2 regions of the Caulobacter sp. GW821-FHT05F04 genome follow, and region 1 is predicted to be linked to the other one. Evidence: riboswitches for the same ligand, from Rfam matches in the RefSeq annotation. Region 1 holds a riboswitch; the other holds the start of a gene.
What was found. Region 1 has a riboswitch for glycine ahead of AC07R7_RS04760 (TonB-dependent receptor). Riboswitches for the same ligand answer to the same signal wherever they lie in the genome.

Region 1 (7,078 bases):
CTGACGGCCGAGACCGCCTCCTCCAGGCTCGCGCCCGAGACGCCCCAGGGCGCGGAGGGGGCCAGCAGGATCAGCTTGGCGGCCTTGGCGCGGCTGGCGGCCATCTGGGCGACCAGGCCGCCCATCGAGTGGCCGATCACGATCGGCGGCGTCTCGCAGGTCTCGATCAGGCGCGCGATCTGGCGCGCGTAGTCGCTCATCGAGACACCGGCGGCGCTGCTCTGGCCGTCATGACCGATCAGGTCGGGCGTCAGCACGCGATGACCCGCCGCCTCGAACGGCGCGCGGAAGGCGTCGAAGGTCCAGCCGCCGCAGAAGGCGCCGTGGACCATGATCACGGGTGCGCGCATGAACGCCCTAAAGAAACCCCGCCGACGAAGCAGCCGGCGGGGAGCAGCCTACACGCTCTACTTCGCCTTGGGCGAGGTTTTGGCGGCCGTCTTTGTCGCAGGGGCTTTGGCGGCGGCCTTGGGCGCGGCGGCTGCTTTCGGAGCAGCGGCCTTCGGAGCGGGGGCGGCCTTGGGAGCGGCAGCCTTGGGCGCGGCCTTGGCGGCGACCGGTTTCGCGGCCGCGGCCTTCGGAGCGGCCTTCGGCGCGGCGGCCTTGGCGGGAGCCGGAGCGGCCTCGGCCTTCGGCTTGGCGGGGGCCTTGGGCTTGGCGGCCGGAGCGGCCTTGGCGGCGGGCTTCGGCGCGGCGGCGGCCTTGGCCGGAGCCTTGGCGGCTGGAGCCTTCGCGGCCGGCTTCGGCGCGGCCTCGGTCTTGGCGGGCGCGGCCTTCGCCGGCGCCTTGGGTTTCGCCTCGGCCTTCGGCTTGGCGGCGGCCTTGGGAGCCGCCGCCTTCTTCGGCGCGGGCTTCTCGGCCGCCGGGGCGGGAGCCGCCGCCACCGGGGTCGGCGCGGGCGCCGGAGCTGGAGCCGGAGCCGGGGTCGGTTCCGCCGCCTTCACGGGCGCGGGCGTCGGCGCGGGTTCGGGCGGCTTAGCCGGAGCCGGAGCCGGAGCCGGAGCCGGAGCCGGGGCGGGCGCGGGGGCCGGAGCCGCCGTCGTGGCCGGGGTTTGCTTCTTGCCCGTCAGCCAGGCGATCACGTCGTCGAGGATCTTCATCGTGTTGGGCTCGTCTATGAGATAATGGGCGTTGTTGGGATAGATCTTGAGGTCGGCCTGCGGGTACTTGCGGCCGAGGCGCTGGACGTCGTCCAGCGGCGTGGTGCGGTCCAGGGCGCCGGCATTGATCAGGATCGGCACGGTCACCTTGGTTTCGTCGACATAGGCGGTCTTGTGGACGTCCTTGTGCGGCCAGGCCAGGTCGGCCAGCGCCTGGCCGCTGTCATAGACCATCGTCGCGTAGAGCGCGTCGTGACGCTCGGCCGGCACGGCGTTCATGACGCCGAACTTGAAGCCGGTCTTCCACATCTTGCCCGCCCGGGTCTCGGGTTTGGATCGGAGGGCCATGTTCAGGAAGGTGAAGACCGGAGAGAGCTTGGGCTTGCCGCGCGCATCGGCCGGCGAGGCCGGGGCGAACAGCACCAGCGCCGACGCGTGGCCGGCCTCGGCGACCTTCTGGGCGATCAGCCCGCCCATCGAATGGCCGAAGACCAGCGGCTTCTTGCCGGTCTCCTTGGCCAGGGTCTGGGCCAGGGCGCTCATCTCGGCGACATAGTCGGCCAGAGAGAGGCCGACCAGACCCGCGCGCGGACCTTCGACCGTGCGCACCGCCGATCGGATGGTCGGCGCCTCCACGCGATAGCCTTCGGCCTTCAGCCGCGCGGCGACGGGACCCCAGACGTCCCCCGCGCAGCCATAGCCGTGAATCAGCAGGACCGTATTCGCCATTCGATACTCCCCAGCGCGGGAGATCAGCCGCCGCGCGCGAACTCCTGGAACGCGGCGACCACAGCTTCGTAGACCCCGCGCTTGAAGGGTACGATCAGTTCGGGTGCTTCGTCGAGCCTGCCCCATTTCCAGGCGTCGAACTCGACGTGCGCGTCCGCTTCCAGATCGATCTCGGCCTCGTCGCCGATGAAGCGATAGGCGAACCAGACTTGCTTCTGCCCCAGCCAGCCGCGCGAGCGCTTCTCGTTGGCCAGCACCTCGGGCGGAAAGTCGTACGTGATCCAGCCTTCGGTGCGTCCCAGAAGTTCGACGGAGCTGACGCCGGTCTCCTCGGCCAGCTCGCGCCGGGCGGCGGCCTCCAGGTCCTCGCCTTCGTCGACCCCGCCTTGCGGGAACTGCCAGTTGTAGGGCGGGGGCTGTTTGTGGCGGCGACCCAGCCAGACGCGGCCGTCCGGATGGAACAGGACGACGCCGACGTTCGGTCGGTGCTTGGGATGGTCGAGCTCGGTCATGCCGAGCCTTTTTCCACGAGTTCTAGCGGTGCGCCAGGGCTGACGCCGGGGCCAGCTGCATGCCGCGCGCCTGCAGGCCGGCGGCCCAGATACGCACCTGGTTGATCGTCACCGGATAGGCGAAGCCCGAGCCCAGCGCCTGTCCGCGACCGGCCGCGCCGGTCTCAAGGGCCTTGAGCTGAGTGTCGATGGCGCCGGCCGAGAGCTCGTCGTCGATCACGCGGTCGGCCGAGGCGCGCGGGATCGGGCCGGCGCGGCGGGCGGCCAGGCCGTCGTCGACGAAGGCCAGGCCCCGCGACTTGAGCACGCCGTTGAAGGTGGCCATCGCCTGGTCGTTGTCGACGAAGCGGGCGCCCAGATAGTTCGACAGGCCGAAATAGCCGGTGGCGCGCGACATCAGCCATTCCAGCTTGCGCACGGTGTCTTCGGGCCTGTTGGCGGCGATCAGGGTGTAGGGACCCGGATCGTTGGCCGGATAGTCGGCCGGCTCCATCGGGGTCTCGAGCAGCACCTCGTGGCCATGGGCGCGGGCCAGGTCGATCCAGCCCTGCAGGCCCTCGGCATAGGGCGCGAAGGACAGGGTGATCTCGCCCGGCAGGGTCTCGATCGCCGCGCGGGTGGTCTGGGCGTTGAGGCCGAGCCCTCCGATGACCATCGACACCTTGGGGCGGCCGTTGGGCGTGAAGGGGCGAGCATAGGCCTCGGCCGCGGTGCGGCCGTCGGCGCCGATGATCGGCAGAGGGCCGCCGCCGGGGCCCGGCGCGGTCAGGCCGGCGATCGGGGCCTGGGCCAGGCCCGGGCCCTGCTGGATCGGCGGCAGGTTCTGCAGGCCCTCGGCGGCCGGCGCCTTGCCCTCTTCGGGCTTCACCGGGGCGAAGGGATTGGCCGACAGGTCCAACTGGCCGGGCGCCAGTTCGGCCCCGTGCGGATCCTCGCCGCCCAAGCCCTCGCGCCAGCCCTCCGGCGCGTTCTTGGTGGCGCCGATCTTGGTCAGCTCCAGGCGAATCACCGGCGAGCCGGCGTGCGGGTCGCTGGTGATCAGAACCAGCGTCGCCAGCGAGGCCAGGAACAGGCAGGCCGCGCCGCTGGCGCCGATGAAGGGATTGCTGACCGCGGCCATCAGCTTGGCGCGCAGGTCGCCGGACCCGCCCGGAGCGGGCGCGGCGGCGGCATAGGCGGGCTTACGCGAAAAGGATACGGCCATGACCTCTTAAGGCTAGCGGGCAAGCTTCGAATATATGGTTAACGAGGTATGGCCGTATGGCGTTCTGATGACCTTCTGGCCGCGGCGCGGCGACGCGGGCGCCGCTGAAATTGGCGTTTTCTGCAATCGCCGCAGGCGTTGAACGCTGAGTGCGGTCACGGGCGGTCTGATCGGTTGACGGGCGCGGCCCCGGCTCCTTCCCTGGAGTCCTCTCGCGGGAGAGATCGGGCCCCGGCCCGGCGCTGAAGGCGAAACCGCCCCGGAAACGCTCAAGCAGAAGGACCGCGCGAGATGTTGAACGCTGGAAAGCAGGGCGCGTAACGCCCTCGCCGAAGGAGCAAGGCGACCGCCCGTCCATCGGAGGCGGGGCGCTGAATCTCTCAGGCCCAAGGACAGCGGGGGTGCGAAGGCGAGCCGTCCCGGCCCGCTCAGACCCACGCGTGCGCCAATGCAGATCTAGGTATTTCCATATCGATATAGCCAAATGCAATGAACGCGATCGTCGTGCACGACTTTCGTGAGATATCTGTTAGATATATAATATGAATATATTCAAAGTGTTCATAAATCGAACATGGATGCGTAACGTTTCCACTTTGTGATTATGTGGATGCGATCCGAGAAATTCTTAGTTTACCTGCGATGAGGCGTTGATGACGTTGCCCTGGTCAAAATGATCGGGGATAGTCATGACCACTCGCATACCTGCACACGCCGCCGTTCGTCTTAGGGCGCTGCTGCTCGCCGCCTCGGTTCTGGGAAGCGCCACGCCGGTCCTGGCCCAGGAAGCCGACAAGGCGGCCGAACTGGAAACCGTCGTGGTGACCGGAAAGCGCCTGTCGGAAGCCAGCGTCGCCATCGGCACCGACCACGCCACGGCCACCGTTTCGATCACCCGCGAGGCTCTGTTGTCCGCGCCGGCGGGGATCACCGGCCTGAAGATGCTGGAGAGCCTGCCGGGCTTCAACGTCCAGGCCAACGACGCCCTGGGCATGTACGAGTTCGGCAATTCGGTCTCGGTGCGGGCCTTCAACTTCCAGCAGATCGGCTTCCTGCTGGACGGCATCCCGATGGGCCGCAGCGACCAGTTCGGCGGCAGCCCGATCTATCGCTATGTCGACAACGAGAACCTGCTGCGGGTGACCGCTTCGGCCGGGGCCGGCGACGTCGCCCTGCCCAGCTATGCCTCGCTGGGACCCATCGTCGACTACTTCACCCAGGCCCCGTCGGAGGAGATGGGCGGCGCGATCAGCCAGACCTTCGGCAGCGACGACCTGCGCCGCACCTTCCTGCGCCTGGAATCCGGCAAGGTGGGTCCGCTGTCGGGCTATGTCAGCGGTTCTTGGATCAAGGGCGACCTGTGGCGCGGCCCGGGCACGATCGATCGCAAGCACTACGAGGGCAAGCTGCAGTACGACCTGCCCAACGGCGGCGACATCAGCTTCCAGACCGTCCACAACGATTATTTCGACTATGACAGCCCGTCGATCACCAAGGCTCAGTACGCCGGAACGGCGGGCGACGTGTTCGGCCGCCAGGGGCGCTATTTCGCCTATCTGGGCGCGGTGCCCACCTCGGTTCCGTTCGGCACGCCGCTGTCGATCCCGACGGGCAGCTTGCCGGAAGCCGTGGCGGGGGTGCCGTACTCCAACGCCAACTACGCCCAGTACTACAAGTTCGCGGTCAACAAGCGGAAGGACCACCTGTACGGCCTGACGCTGAACACGCCGATCACCGACAACTTCGACCTGACCACCACGGCCTATTACGAGGACAAGGGCGGCTACGGCGTCTCGCCCGAGGCCTATTCGACCTCTAAGTCCAGCTATGACGCCGAGGTCGGCAAGGTGGCCGGCATCGTCGCCCCGCGCGGCATCCAGTACGGCCTCTCCGGCATCGACGGCATCCGCAAGGGCGTCACCGCCAAGGTCGCCTGGCGCCTCGGCTTCAACAAGATCGAGGCCGGCCTCTGGCTGGAGAACGACGACTATCACCGCACCCAGAACCGCTACAACGTCGAGAACGGCAATCCCGACGGCAAGCCGCTGTTCAACGAGCGGGTCCACGCCCAGCGCGACTACAAGTCGCTGCGCGAGACCAAGCAGTTCTTCGTCAAGGACACCGTCACCCTGCTGGACGCCAAGCTGAAGCTGGAGCTGGGCTTCAAGGCCACCGACATCGACTACAAGATCGCCGGCTATCGCAATCCGTTGGACTACATCAACGGCCGCCACCCGATCCTGAAGGACAACTGGAAGGACAGCTTCCTGCCCCAGGTCGGCGCGGTCTACAGCGTGACCGGCCGCGACCAGATCTTCGCCTCGTACTCCGAGAACATGGCCCTGCCGCGCGGCGCCGACGACATCTTCTCGGCCGCCAGCCCGACCGTCGCCGGCCCCGATCCCGAGACCTCGACCAACTGGGAGCTGGGCTACCGCGCCAACCACAAGACGTTCAACGCCTCGATCGTGGCCTACCAGACCGAGTTCAAGAACCGCCTGCAGGCCTTCGCCTCGCTGGTGCCCGGCGGCGGCGGCACGACCGAGACCTTCTACCAGAACGTCGGGGCGGTGAAGGCCAAGGGCGTCGAGTTCAGCGGCCAGTGGAAGCCGGAGATCTTCGCCGGCAAGGCCTATTTCAACGCCAACGTCTCGTACAACGACGCCAAGTTCCAGGACGACGTCCTGAACTACCGCGCCAGCACCACGGCCGCGCCGGCCACCCTGGCCGTCGCCGGCAAGAAGGTGCCGGACTTCCCCGACTGGGTGTTCCAGGGCGGCGTGACGCTGGAGCCGTTCGATGGCCTGCTGATGAACGTCTCGGCCCGCCACCTGGAGAGCCGCTTCACCAACTTCGTCAACAGCGAGAAGGTCGGCGGCTACACCATCGTCAACGCCTATATCGACATCGGCGACGGCTTCGCGGCCGGGCCGTTCAGCCAGGTCAAGGCGCGGGTCAACATCGATAACCTGTTCGACAAGGACTATCTGGGCACGATCAACACCACGGTGAACACGCCGGCCAGCTTCCGTCCGGCCCCGCCGCGCACGATCCAGTTCACGATCTCCGCCGACTTCTAGTCCCCGCCCTCCGGTCGGCCTCTGCAAAGGCCGGCCGGACCCTTTTCGAGCGTACTCATGACCCGTTTCCTCCTCGCCACGACCGCCGCCCTGGCCCTGGTCGCCGGCGCCGCGCCCATGACGGCCTGGGCCGCCGATCCGGCCGCCGCGCGCAAGCTGCACGAGGGCCTGCTGACCCTCGACACCCACCTGGACACCCCCGCCAATTTCGGCCGGCCGGGCTGGGACATTCTCGATCGCCATTCCGCCGACAAGGACGGCTCGCAGATCGACTATCCGCGCATGGTCGAGGGCGGGCTGGACGGCGGCTTCTTCGCCATCTTCACCAACCAGGGACCGCGCACGCCCGAGGCCACGCGCGCCGCCCGCGACGCGGCGATCATCCGCGGCGTCGAGATCCGCGAAATGGTCGCCAAGCACGGCGACAAGTTCGCCCTGGCCCTGAAGGCCGAC
Region 2 (7,078 bases), on a different contig from region 1:
ACTCCACCCGGCGCAGGTCGCGGCGATAGGCCTGGGTGTTCTCCAGGAAGGTGACGAAGTTGGAGATCGCCACGTAGCAGTTGGCGCCCTTCAGACGCGGGCTGTAGTGCGTGGCCGAGGCGTAGCACATGTAGCCGCCGTACGAGACGCCGTTGACGGCGAAGCGGCTGGCGTCCAGGGCCGGGTCCTTCTCCAGCGCGTCGAGGAAGGCGCCGATGTCCTTGACCGAGTCCTCGCGCTTGAACGGGCCGTTGTCGAGATTGACGAACCGCGCGCCATAGCCGGTCGAGCCGCGCACGTTCGGGAAGAACAGCGCGATGCCCAGCTCGTTCAGAAGATAGTTGTTCCCACCCAGGAAGTCGGGACGGGTCTGGCCTTCCGGACCGCCGTGGATGTCGACGATCAGCGGACGCTTGCCGGGGAACTTGGCCGGGTCGGGCTGATAGAGGAAGCCCGAGACCTTCTCGCCGTCGAAGCTGGCCACCTCGACCAGCTTGGGCTCGACGTTCAGGCTGGGATCCAGGCCGCCGGTCTCGCTGTGCGTCCACTGAGTGACGGCCAGGGTCTTGGGGTCGATCGAGAAGGCGTCGCCCGGCACCTTGGCCGAGGCCATGCTGAGACCGATCTCGCCCCACGGGGCGATATCGATCGCCGCGCCGATGCTGTAGGGGATCACGCCGGCCGGCAGGCCCGTCACCGGGCGCACGACGCCGGTGGCCAGATCCAGCACCCGCACGCGCGACACGCCGGCCTCGTTGATGGCGTAGACCGCGAACGAACCGTCCGGCGAGACGGCGAAGTCGCTGACGTCCCAGCGCGGTTCCTTGGAGACCGGGACAAAGCCGCCCTTGCCGTCCAGCTTGCCCAGGCGCTGGAAGTCCGAGTCCTTGCTCGAGGTCAGCCAGACCGAGCCGTCGCGGGCGTACTTCGGATCGACGTACGAGACCTTGGCCTTGGGATCGGTCAGGGGCTTCATCTTGCCGCTGGCCAGGTCCAGTTCGTAGACCATGGCCTCGTTGACCGACATGCGGTTCAGCACGAGCGCCTTGGCGCCGTCCGCCGAGAAGTCGGCGATGTTCCAGCCGCCGCCGGTGACCTGGGCGACCAGGCGGTCGGTCTTGGGGTCCTTCGGATCGACGACATAGAGGTCCATGTCCGCGCCGTTGCGGCGCGACGAGGCGTAGCCGACCCGCTTGCCGTCCGGCGACCAGGCCCCGAACCAGTTGCGGCTCTTGCCGTCGGTGATCAGGCGCGGACGGCCGGCCTCCAGCACGTAGAGCTGGTAGAACTCGTCGCCGCCCTTGTCCTTCTGGATCACCAGCGTCCCGCCCTTGGGCGACAGGGCGGCGGCCAGGATCGGCTCGTTCTCGAAGCTGATCTGGCGGCGGTCGCCCTCGGGCTTGGCCACGACGTGGACCTGATCGGAGCCGCCGAAGCGGGTCTTGATCAGCATCGAGCGGTCGGCGGCGTTCCAGCCCAGGAAGTTGGCGTGGCGCGCCTGCAGATACGGCGCGGCGGCCGCGACCAGCTCTTGCGGAATGGCCGGCGCGCCATCGACGACGATGGCGGCGGGCGGCGCGACGGTCTGGGCCGCCAAAGGCGTGGCCAGCGGAGTCGCGACGGCGGCGGCCAAAAGGGCCAGCGCCAAGGCTTGACGAGAGATCATCTGGAGAATGCCTCTGAAGAAAGGGGGAGCGCCGCCGGCGGGGGGAGCTAGGGGAAGCAACCGGCGGCGCGATGTCGGGCGGGCTTAGAAACGCATCCGCGCGCCGACGGTCACATAGCGACCGATCACGTCGTAGTAGGGCGAGTACAGCGACGAGACGGGCGGGTCCTTGTCGAAGAGATTGGTCGCGTTGGCGTAGAGCTCGACCTCATGGCCCATGACCTCGGGCAGCTTCGCCTGAACGCCCAGGTCGACATAGGTGTAGGCCTTGATGTGGCCGTTCACGAGGTCGACCGTTCGGTTGTACGTGCCCGGCGAGATGTAGCGCGCCCGCAGGTTGGCGCTGAACACCTTGCCCGACCAGTCGAGCGCCGCGGTCATCCGGCTCTTGGGCGTGCCCAGGCCGAACGAATAGCCTTGCGACTTGACGTACTCGATCTTGCTGACGCCGTCGTTGGTGGTCAGGCTGTTGACCCAGGTCATCAGCCAGCGGGCGCGGATGCGGCCGGGCGCGTCGGGGATCAGGCGGTCGAGATTGGTCGCGTACGAGATCTCGGCGTCGACGCCGTCGGTCTTGTAGTTGGCCAGGTTGACATAGGTAGAGACGATCCGCGAGATCCCGCCGGTGGCGTCGCGGGTGACCCGCGAACACATGTCGGCATTGCCGTTGGCGCAACGCGTGACGATGTCCTGCGCCGAGACCGTGGTGATCACGTTGTCGATGTCGATGTCGAAATAGTCGACCGAGATGTTGAAGCCCGGCAGGGCCGGCGGCGAATAGACGAAGCCGGTCGTGAAGGTCTTGGCCGTCTCGGGCGTCAGGTTCGCATTGCCGCCGCCATTGGTCAGCACGTAGACGCTGGAATTGGTCTTCGGGTCGACGATGGTGTTGTAGCCGGTCGTGCTGGTGGTGAAGAGTTCGTTCAGGTTGGCCGAGCGGATGTCGCGCGACTTGGTGATCCGTCCCCGGAAGCCCGGGAAGAACTCGTTGGTGGCGCCCAGCTTCCACGACCAGATCGAGCCGGTGGTGTTGTAGTCGGAGACGCGCGCGGCGGCGTTGATTTCAAGTTTGTTGAAGACGGGCACGTCGCGGACGACTGGCACCAGCACTTCGGCGAAGGCCTCCTTGACGCTGTAGTCGCCGGCCATGGCCGAGAAGCTGAAGGTGGTGAAGGCCTTGGCCGCGTCCAGGGCGCCGACCGTGCGATTGACCGACTCCTTGCGGGCCTCCGCGCCGACGGCGACCGAGACCGGGCCGGCAGGCAGGCTGAAGGGCTCGCCGCGCAAGCTGAAGCCGCCGACGTCCAGCTTGCTGGTCTCGCGCTGGCTGGGCGTACCGGTCACATAGTCCAGCGCCGCCTTCGAGGGCGCGCCCTGGCCGAACAGGTTGATCGGCACGCAGTTGGTCGAGGCGTTGGTCAGGGCGACCCGGCAGATCGGCTGGCCGGTGGTCGGGCTGATCACCGAGTCGACGGCGTTGGCGTAGTTCTGGGTCAGGAAGAACCCAGGGGTGTCGATATTGTTCTCGTTCTCGCCGTGGCTGTAGTAGGCGCTCCAGCGCCAGCCGTCGCCGAACGCGCCGTCGAACGCGATAGTCCCCTGGGTCGAGACGCGCTCGAAGTCGATCGTCGGATAGGCCTCGGTGTTGAAGCGGCCCATGGTGAACGAGGTCTGTCCCGCCGCCGCCAGGGCCGACTTCACCGCCGTCGGCAGATAGGCGTTGTCCGACTTGATCGTCAGGTTGCCGCGGTTGTGGTCCCCGAACCAGATGTAGTTGTTCCACATCCGTGAGCGGCGCAGCTCGGCCGTCATCTTGATCTTGTCGGTCAGGTCGTAGGTGACGCTGGCCATGGCGGCGTAGCGCTTCTGCGGCGTGACGAGGGGCGAGAGGTCGTCGTTCGAAGGGCCTTCGCCGCCGACCGAGTTGGTGCCGATCACCGTGCCGGCGTTGAAGGTGCGCAGGCTACCGTCGGGATTGAAGGCCTGGCCCTTCAGCACGCCCGACATGATCAGGCCGCCGTAGGCCGCGTTCGAGAAGCCGACGTTGGGGGCCAGGATGAAGCGGCCCGCGCCGTTCGACACCGTGGCCCAGCGGCCGATGTTCGGCCGGCTGTTCTTCGGGATGACCCCGTCATTGTCGATGTACTCGCCGCCGATCACGAAGTGGCCGCGGCCGTCGGCGAAGCTCTTGCCCGCCGCCGCCTCGAGGCGGACCTGCTTGGCGTCATGGTACGAGGACTCGCCCGCCTCCACGCCCAGCTTCAGGCCGGTGAACGTGCGGTCGATGCTGATGTTGACCACGCCGGCCACGGCGCCGGAGCCCCAGGCGGCCGAAGCGCCGCCGGTCACGACGTCGACGCCCTTGGTCAGGACGCTAGGGATCAGGTTCAGGTCATTGTCGCCCGAGAAGCGGCGGCCATCCAGCAGCACCAGGGTGCGGCTGATGCCGAGGCCGCGCAAGTCGACCGGGGCGTTGCCCGCGCCCGTGTTGGTGCCGGTGGTCTGGGCCGAGGTCGTGGCGCGGAACTGCGGCAGGTCGTTCAGGGCCGCGGCGATGTTCGGACGGGCGCCGACGCTCAGGTCCTGGGCGGTGACCCGCACCGTCGGGGTGGGCGCCTCGAAGCCGGCGCGGTCGATGCGCGAGGCCGTGACGATGATCTCACCGACGCTGGTGTCGTCGGTCTTGGCGGCGCCCTGGGCGGCGTCCTGGGCGAAGGCGGCGCCGTGCAGGGCCAGGACGGCGGGAACCAGGCTGCAACCCAGCAGCAGTCCCCGGCGAGTTTGGCGTGAAAGAGTCAAGGTAAGATCCCCTATGTTTCAGCAGTCGACAGTCGCTCTCTCCCGCGCGCCCGCTTGTTCGGTCGCGTCGGTCGCGGCGCTCGGAAAGACGTGCGCCTTCCCGGACTCCGCCAGGCGGTTCCTCTGCCCCCGCTGTCCCTTGGCCTGAGAGATTCAGACGCGGTCGCGCCCTTGCTCCTTCGGCGAGGCCGCTCACTTGTGGAGCGGTCCTGCTTTCCAGCGTCCTCGTGCTCTGCGGTCCCTGTTGCCTGAGCGTTTCCGGGGCGGTTGCGCCTTCGGCGTCGGGCTGACCCGATCTCTTCCGCGAGAGCCAGGCCAGTACGACCGGCTCGCCCCATCGCGTCAAAGCGTCGAAATCCGGTACAATGTTGCCCGGCGCGCGATGAGGACGAAAGGAATCCCCCTGAGCTCAACCGGTGGGCACGACGCGCGTTCGTCCGTCGCCGCGCGATCCGCGAAGGTGACAGGTCGGTGACAGCTTGGGCTCATCGAACACAGCGGCAAAAACCGCCAAGCTTTCGTGAAACTGTCCGAAAATGATGATTTTTCAGGCAGATTTTGATCTATATTTAGGCAACATCAACGGTCGCGGGCGGCTTTCCAGCGCGCCAGCAATTCGGCGCGCCGCCCCTGGTCGAAATTGGCCAGTAGGGCGGGACCGACACGGATCGGCCGGCCGGCCGCGCCCAGCGCCGGCGCGCCGCCGGCGGGACGGATCGGCGTCAACCTGGCCTGGGCCAGTCGCCTCTGCCCTTCGTCCGACATCAGATAGTCCAGAAACAGCCGGGCCGCCTTCGGATGCGGCGCCGAACGGGTGATGAAGGCCACGCGCGAGAGCGACAGGTGATAGTCGCTGGGCACGACATAGCCGATGTCGGCGTTGCGATGGCGCGCCCACCAGTCGGCGTAGAAGCCGTTCATGTCGTAGGCCAGATCGTGCGCGCCCGACAGGCTGGTCAGCAGCGGCGCGCCCGGGACGAACAGGCCCGGCTCCGATTTGGCCAACGCGTCATACAACGCCCAGGCGTCCGGATAGGCCTGCAGGTCGCTCGACAGGTACATGAACCCGACCCCACTCTTTTCGGGGTCGTACATGGCGATCTTGCCGCGCCAGCGTTCGGGGTCGGCGCGCAGGGCCGCCAGCAACTCGGCGTGGCTGCGCGGCACCTCCGACTCCTTCAGCGCCTTCCTGTTGTAGGCGAAGACGATCGGCTCGGCCGTCACGCCGAAGCCCTGGTCGCGCCAGACGGCCCAGGCCGGCAGGCCCTTGGCCTCCGGACTGCGATAGGTCTGGGCGTAGCCGTCGTTGATCAGCTTGACCTGGATGTCCATCGACGAACTCCAGGCCACGTCGGCGACCGGCGCGCCCGCGTCCGTCTCGGCGATAAGGCGCGCCTGCATCGGTTTGGCGGCCAACTCGACGAAGCGGACCTTGATCTTGGGAAAGCGCTCGCGGAAGCCCTCGCCAATCACCTGGTGGACATCGGTGTTGAGATAGACGACGAGCTCGCCTTCGCGCTCCGCGGCGCGAATATCCCAGCCGCTGGTCGCCTGTCCGATCGACTTCGGCGCGCAGCCGGCCAGCGCGGCCGCCAGGGCCAGCGCCGCCACGATCGCTAGCGCCCCGCGTCTCTTGACCTGATGAGACAATCGGCGTCGGATGATGATCTCCCCTGCGTGTTCGGTTCCTACATCCCCGATGAAGATACTGGTTGTCGAGGATGATCCGCCTCTGCGTCGCTCCCTGACCGCGACGCTGGAGAGCGAAGGGCACGAGCCCGTCTGCGCCGAAACCGGCGAGGCCGCCCTGGCCCTGGCCCTGGCGCATGGGGCCGACTTCGACGCCGTCGTCCTGGACATCGGCCTGCCCGACATCGACGGCTTCGAGATCCTGGGCCGGCTGCGCCGCGAGGGCGTGCTGACCCCGATCGTCATGTTGACCGCGCGCGACGCGGTGCGCGATCGCATCGCCGGCCTGGACATGGGCGCGGACGACTATGTGCTCAAGCCGTTCGACCCGTTCGAGCTGGTGGCCCGGGTGCGGGCGGTGGCGCGGCGCAAGGGCGGCTACGCCACCCGGACGGCCCATGTCGGCGCCCTGGTCTGCGACTGGGAGGCCGGCGCGGCCTGGATCGGCGAGCGGCGGCTGGACCTGCGCCCGCGCGAGTGGGCCGTGCTGAAGGCCCTGGCCGCGCGTCCCGGCCGGGTCGTCGAGCGCGACCGCCTGGCCGCCGACGTGTTTCCCGACGAACAGGCCCCCTCGCCCAACGCCCTGGACGTCCATGTCGGCCGACTGCGACGCAAGCTGGCGCCGGACGGCCCGCGCCTGAGTACGCTGCGGGGCGTGGGCTACCGGATCGACCCATGAAGGCCAGGCCTTGGAAGGGCGGCCGTCCCAGCCTGGTCGGGCGCCTGCTGCTGGCGCAGGTCGTCCCCCTGGCCCTGCTGGGCGCGGCGCTCGCCCTGGCCGGCGCCCTGGCCGCCCGCGCGGTCGTGGAGAAGTCTTCCGACCGGCTGCTGGCCGGATCCGTGACCTCGATCGTCGCCCAGATCGGCGTGCGGGACGGTCAGGCCCAGGTGGCCCTGCCGCCCTGGTCCCTGGCCCTGCTGGAC

Region 2: it holds a riboswitch for glycine, as region 1 does, so the genes downstream of both, AC07R7_RS11245 (TonB-dependent receptor domain-containing protein) here and AC07R7_RS04760 (TonB-dependent receptor) in region 1, are expected to answer to the same signal.

The regions. Positions count from the first base shown of each region.
Region 1 is NZ_JBWKSF010000002.1:73,889-80,966, forward strand. It holds gene AC07R7_RS04740 (alpha/beta fold hydrolase) at 1-350, opposite strand, end outside; gene AC07R7_RS04745 (alpha/beta hydrolase) at 408-1,829, opposite strand; gene AC07R7_RS04750 (RNA pyrophosphohydrolase) at 1,853-2,341, opposite strand; gene AC07R7_RS04755 (divergent polysaccharide deacetylase family protein) at 2,364-3,545, opposite strand; glycine riboswitch at 3,837-3,951, shown strand; gene AC07R7_RS04760 (TonB-dependent receptor) at 4,235-6,625, shown strand; gene AC07R7_RS04765 (dipeptidase) at 6,683-7,078, shown strand, end outside.
Region 2 is NZ_JBWKSF010000003.1:529,292-536,369, reverse strand. It holds gene AC07R7_RS11250 (S9 family peptidase) at 1-1,666, opposite strand, end outside; gene AC07R7_RS11245 (TonB-dependent receptor domain-containing protein) at 1,751-4,465, opposite strand; glycine riboswitch at 4,596-4,687, opposite strand; glycine riboswitch at 4,691-4,779, opposite strand; gene AC07R7_RS11240 (ABC transporter substrate-binding protein) at 5,045-6,076, opposite strand; gene AC07R7_RS11235 (response regulator transcription factor) at 6,165-6,833, shown strand; gene AC07R7_RS11230 (sensor histidine kinase) at 6,830-7,078, shown strand, end outside.